3 regions of the Rahnella sp. ATs2 genome follow, and region 1 is predicted to be linked to each of the others. Evidence: predicted binding sites of a transcription regulator. Region 1 holds the regulator's gene; each other region holds the start of a gene.
The links. The regulator CRP, encoded in region 1, controls carbon source genes, mostly activating them, when cyclic AMP is high. The targets are predictions, from matches to a motif close to ATGTGANNNNNNTCACAT.
Positions count from the first base shown of each region.

Region 2: a site for CRP is predicted at 1,173-1,190, ahead of cdd (cytidine deaminase). Genes of this name have one in related genera too.
Region 3: a site for CRP is predicted at 1,075-1,092, ahead of deoC (deoxyribose-phosphate aldolase). Genes of this name have one in related genera too.

Region 1 is NZ_JBLYPL010000013.1:18,631-20,906, forward strand. It holds gene ACJY2G_RS15235 (LysR substrate-binding domain-containing protein) at 1-290, shown strand, start outside; gene ACJY2G_RS15240 (OsmC family protein) at 292-699, opposite strand; gene crp (cAMP-activated global transcriptional regulator CRP) at 1,062-1,694, shown strand; gene ACJY2G_RS15250 (YccS/YhfK family putative transporter) at 1,756-2,276, shown strand, end outside.
Region 2 is NZ_JBLYPL010000007.1:288,167-290,442, forward strand. It holds gene ACJY2G_RS09740 (arginine ABC transporter substrate-binding protein) at 218-952, shown strand; gene cdd (cytidine deaminase) at 1,251-2,135, shown strand.
Region 3 is NZ_JBLYPL010000001.1:327,585-329,860, forward strand. It holds gene ACJY2G_RS01485 (patatin-like phospholipase family protein) at 1-7, shown strand, start outside; gene ACJY2G_RS01490 (TatD family hydrolase) at 4-789, shown strand; gene deoC (deoxyribose-phosphate aldolase) at 1,338-2,117, shown strand; gene deoA (thymidine phosphorylase) at 2,208-2,276, shown strand, end outside.

The DNA.
Region 1 (2,276 bases):
TCAGGGTATCGATGGGAGGATTTCATCAGCCGGCAGCGGAAATGCCGGTGCATACAGATTCGGTGGTGTGCGGGCTAAATATGGTGTTGCAGTCTGATTATCTGACCATTGTGGCGCGGGCGATGAAAGCGCCGTTCGGATTGCAGGACAGGCTGAGTGTGCTCAATATCGATACCCTGCCGCAGGCGGAATATTGCGTGCTTTACTCGCAAAAATCGCCGCTGACGTTTGCCGCGCGGCGATTTTTGGATTTATTGCGCAGCCAGTGCCACGCGTATGACTGGTCGTAACTTATTCGACGCTGATCACTTCAAAGCTGTGCGTGATGGTCGCCGCTTTGCCGAGCATCAGGGACACAGAGCAGTACTTTTCCGCAGACAGGCTAACGGCACGTTCGACAATCTTATCGGTGAGATCTTTACCGGTGACGATAAAATGCAGATTGATGTGCGTGAACAGGCGCGGCGCTTCTTCGCGGCGTTGTGAGGTCAGCTTGACTTCACAATCACGCACGTCATTACGGCCTTTTTGCAAAATAGACACCACATCAATCGCGCTGCAACCGCCTGCGGACATCAGCAGCATTTCCATCGGGCTGGGTGCTTTATCGCCCGCATTACCATCCATAGAAATCTGGTGGCCTGACGCTGACTCGCCTAAAAACGTCAGCCCTTCTACCCATTTTACGCGTGCGTGCATGAACTATTCTCCCGGTGAATAAACTCGTCGAATTCCGCTCCCAGAGTACCCTTTCACCTAAAATCTGGCAACGTAACCCGATCGCCATCATGCTGAAGCGAGACAACAGAAGACAGCATTGCAAACCTGTGCTACAAACAAAGCCGAAACATACTTTCCAGTGAATTGCGGTGACGGTTTTCGCGGTTTAAGAACAGAACCCACGGTGATAACGGCAATAATCAGGCTGTTTCACTCCGACACCCGCTTGCAGCATTTCTGGGGAGTTATATGCTGAAAGGGCGCTTTTTTTATGAAGTGCCGTACAGGGAACTCTGAGCCCTGTGATTTTGGGCAGCGATAACAACAGAGGATAATAGCAAATGGTTCTCGGCAAGCCACAAACAGACCCGACTCTTGAATGGTTCCTGTCTCACTGTCATATACATAAGTATCCTTCTAAAAGTACGCTGATTCACCAGGGTGAAAAAGCCGAAACGCTTTACTACATCGTGAAAGGGTCAGTTGCTGTCCTTATCAAGGATGAAGAAGGCAAAGAAATGATACTGTCCTACCTTAACCAAGGTGACTTCATCGGCGAGCTGGGACTCTTCGAAGAAGGTCAGGAACGTAGTGCGTGGGTTCGTGCAAAAACTGCCTGTGAAGTGGCTGAAATTTCTTATAAAAAATTCCGCCAGCTGATTCAGGTTAACCCGGATATTCTGATGCGTCTTTCCGCGCAGATGGCAAACCGTCTGCAAGTGACGTCAGAGAAAGTCGGCAACCTGGCCTTCCTCGACGTAACAGGGCGTATCGCTCAAACTCTCCTTAATCTGGCTAAACAGCCTGATGCGATGACCCATCCGGACGGGATGCAAATCAAGATCACCCGTCAGGAAATCGGCCAAATCGTCGGTTGTTCACGTGAAACAGTCGGACGTATTCTCAAAATGCTTGAAGATCAAAGTCTGATCTCGGCACACGGTAAAACGATTGTCGTTTACGGCACACGTTAATCCCTTAAAAATCGGCGCGGCAGAATACTGTCGCGCCTTTTTTATGGGCTAAGCTTTATCCATGACGCTATGGCGAAGACTGTTTTACCATCCGGAAGTTAACTACGCGCTGCGCCAGACGCTGGTGTTGTGCCTGCCCGTTGGTATCTGCTGGTTGTTCGGCAATCTGCAAATGGGGCTGCTGTTCTCTCTTTGTCCTGCCTGCTGCAACGTCGCGGGCCTCGATACTCCGCATAAACGCTTTTTCAAACGCCTGATAATTGGCGGAACGCTCTTTGCCGTGAGCAGCATTCTGTTGCAAGTGATGCTGGAAAGCTGGCACATTCCCCTGCCGCTCATCATGTTGTCGCTGGCATTACTGCTTGGCGTGACCGGCGAAATCAGCCCGTTGCATGCGCGGCTGTTGCCCGGCGCGCTGGTGGCGACCATCTTTACACTGAGTATGGTCGGCGTTCGCCCGATATGGCAGGCGCCGGTGCTTTTCGCCGCCGGTACGGCCTGGTACGGATTATTTAACTGGGCGTGGTTTCGCATATCGGAAGAACAGCCGATGCGCGAAACGCTCAGCCAGCTCTATCTGCA
Region 2 (2,276 bases), on a different contig from region 1:
AAAATACCTGAAGGGACGAGAAATCGTCCCTTTTTTTGTGCCTGTAAAACCGGCTCCATGCCAATTAATAATTTTTTAATCAAATTTATTGCATACAAATTCATTTAATGGCACTTTAATTAACGGTCTCACTTCCTGCCAGTTACCCGATTATATTAATAAAATCAGTAAACTGTACCGTGAAGGGAATGTCATTTTTTGAACAGGAATGTATTGCATGAAAAAGCTGATCCTCGCTGCCCTTTTGTCTGCTACTGCTTTTGCTGCCACTGCTGCAGATACTATTCGTTTCAGTACTTCTGCCACGTATCCGCCGTTTGAATCCATCGGTGCTGATAATCAGATTATTGGTTTTGATATCGATCTGGCGAACGCGCTGTGTAAGCAAATGCAGGAAACCTGCACCTTTACCAATCAGCCGTTTGATGGTCTGATCCCGGCGCTTAAATTCCGTCGTTTCGATGTGATCATTTCCGGCATGGACATTACCGAAGAGCGCAGCAAGCAGGTCACCTTTACCCAGCCTTACTACGCCAATACCGCGATGATCATCGGGCCAAAAGGCAAGTTCGCGTCCATCGCTGACCTGAAAGGCAAACGCGTCGGACTGGAAAATGGCACCACACACCAGAAATACCTGATGGAAAAACACCCTGAAATCACCACCGTCGGGTATGACAGCTATCAGAATGCGATTCTGGATCTCAAAAGTGGTCGCCTGGACGGCCTGTTAGGAGACACCGCCGTGCTAAATGGCTGGCTGAAATCCAACCCGAATCTCGGTGAAGTGGGTGAACTGATTAAAGATCCGCAATACTTTGGTACCGGCGTTGGCATGGCGGTGCGTCCTGATAATAAGGAACTGCTGACTAAACTGAACACGGCGCTCGAAGGCATCAAAGCCAACGGCGAATTCCAGAAGATCAATGACAAGTGGTTCCCGTCCCACTGATCCCCCGTCATCCTTCGAGCTGACGCTGCGTTGGCCGCGTTCCAATTTGCTCCCGGCAGATTGGTCACTCACCCCGGTCACATACTGATGTATGTGACCGGGGGTCACTCAGTTACCGCCTGGATTCAACTCGAATGATTTTGGGGAAAGGACTAAAAAGGCGGCTGTTCTGCGTAACATCTCTCAAAAATGTAATCTGCCAGAACTTATTACATCGAAAAAGTGATATCCGTCACACTACATTCATGGAATGACTTTTAAACTGTTCAACCGTAATCACTGTCGAGATCGAATGTTTATGCACGCACGTTTTCATACCGCCTTTGCGGCACTCCCTGAAAATTTATCCTCCGCGCTTGAGCCATTTCTGCGACATGACGACTTTCCGGCAATGTTCTCTGCGGCAGATGTTGCAGAGATAAAACAAGCGACAGGATTGAATGACGATGCGCTGGCCTTTGCTTTGCTGCCGCTGGCCGCAGCCTGTTCCGTCACGCCAATTTCTCATTTCCACGTCGGTGCCATTGCCCGCGGTATTTCCGGCAATCTGTATTTCGGTGCCAATATGGAATTCGCCGGTGCACCAATGCAGCAAACAGTTCACGCCGAGCAATCTGCAGTCACGCATGCCTGGCTGCGGGGCGAAACCCGTCTGGCTTCCATCACCGTGAACTACACGCCTTGTGGTCACTGCCGTCAGTTTATGAATGAACTGACCAGCGGAACGGCGCTGAATATTCATCTGCCGGACAGAGACGTCGCCACGCTGGGCGATTATCTGCCGCATTCATTCGGACCGAAGGATCTGGATATCACCACCCTGCTGATGGATAAAGTCGATCACGGTTTCAAAACCGATACGACTGATGCGCTGGCGCTGCTGGCGCTGGATGCCTGTAACCAGAGTCATGCGCCTTACAGCAAATCGCACAGCGGTGTGGCACTGGAAACATCCAACGGCAAACAGTTTGCTGGTCGTTACGCAGAAAACGCTGCGTTTAACCCAAGCCTGCCTCCGTTACAGGCCGCATTAATCTTGCTGAATATGTCAGGAGAAGATTGCCTGAACGTTCGTCGCGCGGTGCTGGTTGAGCAAAAAGAGGCGCTGCTCACCCAAAACGATGCCACACGCGCCACCTTAAACGCGCTGGGCTGTCAGGATGTGAGCACGCTGACCTGCTGATAGTGTGAGCGGGTTAACACTAAAGACTCCAATTCCGGAGTCTTTAGTTACATAACATTGTCATTACATTTGTCATTTGAAATCCTTATTTCCTCTCTGTTACCCTCACCGCTCCGAAATATAAAAAACAACATTCTGAAC
Region 3 (2,276 bases), on a different contig from region 1:
GTTGTGAGTCATACCTTCGTCGATACGCACTGTCATTTCGATTTTCCGCCGTTTACCGGTGCGGAAGCCGAAAGTTTGCGTCTCGCCGGAGAAGCGGGCGTCCGGCAGATCATCGTTCCGTCGGTTACGTCAGATCGTTTTCGCGGCATTCTCTCACTGGCAAAAAAATTCCCGCAGCTGCACGCGGCACTGGGTTTGCATCCCCTTTATATCAGCGAGCACAAAGACAGTTGCCTGGAATTACTGGATTCATTGCTGACTCAGCGGGATCCGCACCTGGTGGCGGTCGGTGAAATCGGGTTGGACTTATACATGGAAACGCCGCGATTTGAGCAACAACAGCGGCTGCTGAAAGCGCAGTTCGCCATGGCAAAGCGCGCAATGCTCCCGGTGATTCTGCATTCGCGGCGCAGTCACGATCAGCTGGCGGCAATGTTACGGCAGGCTAAATTGCCTGCTACCGGCGTGGTACATGGTTTTGCGGGCAGTCTTTCGCAGGCGCAGGCGTTTATCAAACTGGGCTTCGCGATAGGTGTGGGCGGCACTATCAGTTATGAACGCGCGCAGAAAACCCGTCAGGTGATGGCGCAATTACCGCTTTCTTCTTTGCTTCTGGAAACCGATGCGCCGGATATGCCGTTGCAGGGTTTTCAGGGCCAGCCCAATCGTCCGGAGCGTGCTGCTAACGTGTTCGACATACTGTGCAGCCTGCGCAGTGAAACCCCTGAACAGATTGCCGCCGCATTGCTCGACAACACCCGTCGTATCTTCAATTTATCCGCTTTGTAATCCGTCCCCTCCTGATTTTGTGATTTAAATAACATTATCATTTGCCTTTCATGCTTTCCTGTAAAAGGGTTTCTTCAGGCTATGTAATTTATGTTCTCTTTAAAATGTTATTATTATAACATCACTCGTAAGATCGCCGGTCGGTGATCGCTGTATATCCGTGCGCACTCCGTTTGTCATGAATCGGGTATACACTCTTATCTGGACCAAATACTGAGCATAACGCCAGTGAAATGTGATTTAGATCTCATTTCACTAAGCAACGTTGCAAACGGTTTTCATTTTGTGTGAAATACTGCACACAGGAACCTGATGTGACGTGTTCAAATAGTCACAACGACTTGGCGTCAGCCAATCAAAGCGCGGTGAGAAGGATCTCAGTTGCCGCGTAAGCCACGACACGCTGCTTACGCACGCTATCTTCAAGGAACCAAGTCCGCTCGCCAACCGTGCAGAATTCATTTCCCGTCGGACTCCGCCGGAACGAATTCATGACTGTATGCTCAGTTCTGGCCGGTCGCTGGAATTGAAAATTGTTGGAGAGTTATATGACCGATTTAACCGCCGCAGCGCAACGTGCGCTGAACCTGATGGATTTAACCACCCTGAACGAAGACGACACTGATGCAAAAGTGATCGCGCTTTGTCACCAGGCGAAAAGCCCGGCAGGTAACACCGCTGCTGTCTGTATTTATCCTCGTTTTATTCCTGTTGCCCGCAAAACTCTGCGTGAGCAAGGTACGCCTGATATCCGCATTGCGACTGTCACTAACTTCCCGCACGGTAACGATGATCTTGATATTGCGCTGGCAGAAACCCGCGCGGCGATCGCTTACGGTGCCGATGAAGTTGACGTGGTATTCCCGTACCGCGCACTGATCGCCGGTAACGAGCAGATCGGTTTTGAGATGGTTAAACAGTGCAAAGAAGCCTGTGCTGCCGCTAACGTTCTGCTGAAAGTGATCATCGAAACCGGTGAACTGAAGCAAGATGCGCTGATCCGCAAAGCCTCCGAGATCGCGATTAAAGCGGGCGCTGACTTCATCAAAACCTCTACCGGTAAAGTGCCTGAAAACGCCACTTTGCACAGCGCTGAACTGATGATGAGCGTGATTGCTGAAATGGGCGTCGGCAAAGCCGTTGGTTTCAAACCGGCCGGTGGCGTGAAAACCGCTGAAGATGCTGCGCAATATCTGGCACTGGCTGACCGCCTGCTGGGCCGTGAATGGGCTGACGCACGTCACTTCCGTTTCGGTGCTTCCAGCCTGCTGGCAAGCCTGCTGACCACATTGGGTCACGCTGGCCAGAAAGCCACCAGCAGCTATTAATCACTGTTGTTATGCCTGTGCCGTGGCGCTGTTTTACAGCGTCCGGTACTGGCGTTCACATTTAGCGTTCAGCTCAGGCAGGGGGATACCTTGTTTCTCGCACAAGAAATTATTCGTAAAAAACGTGACGGTCAGCCTTTAAGCGACGAAGAAATTCGT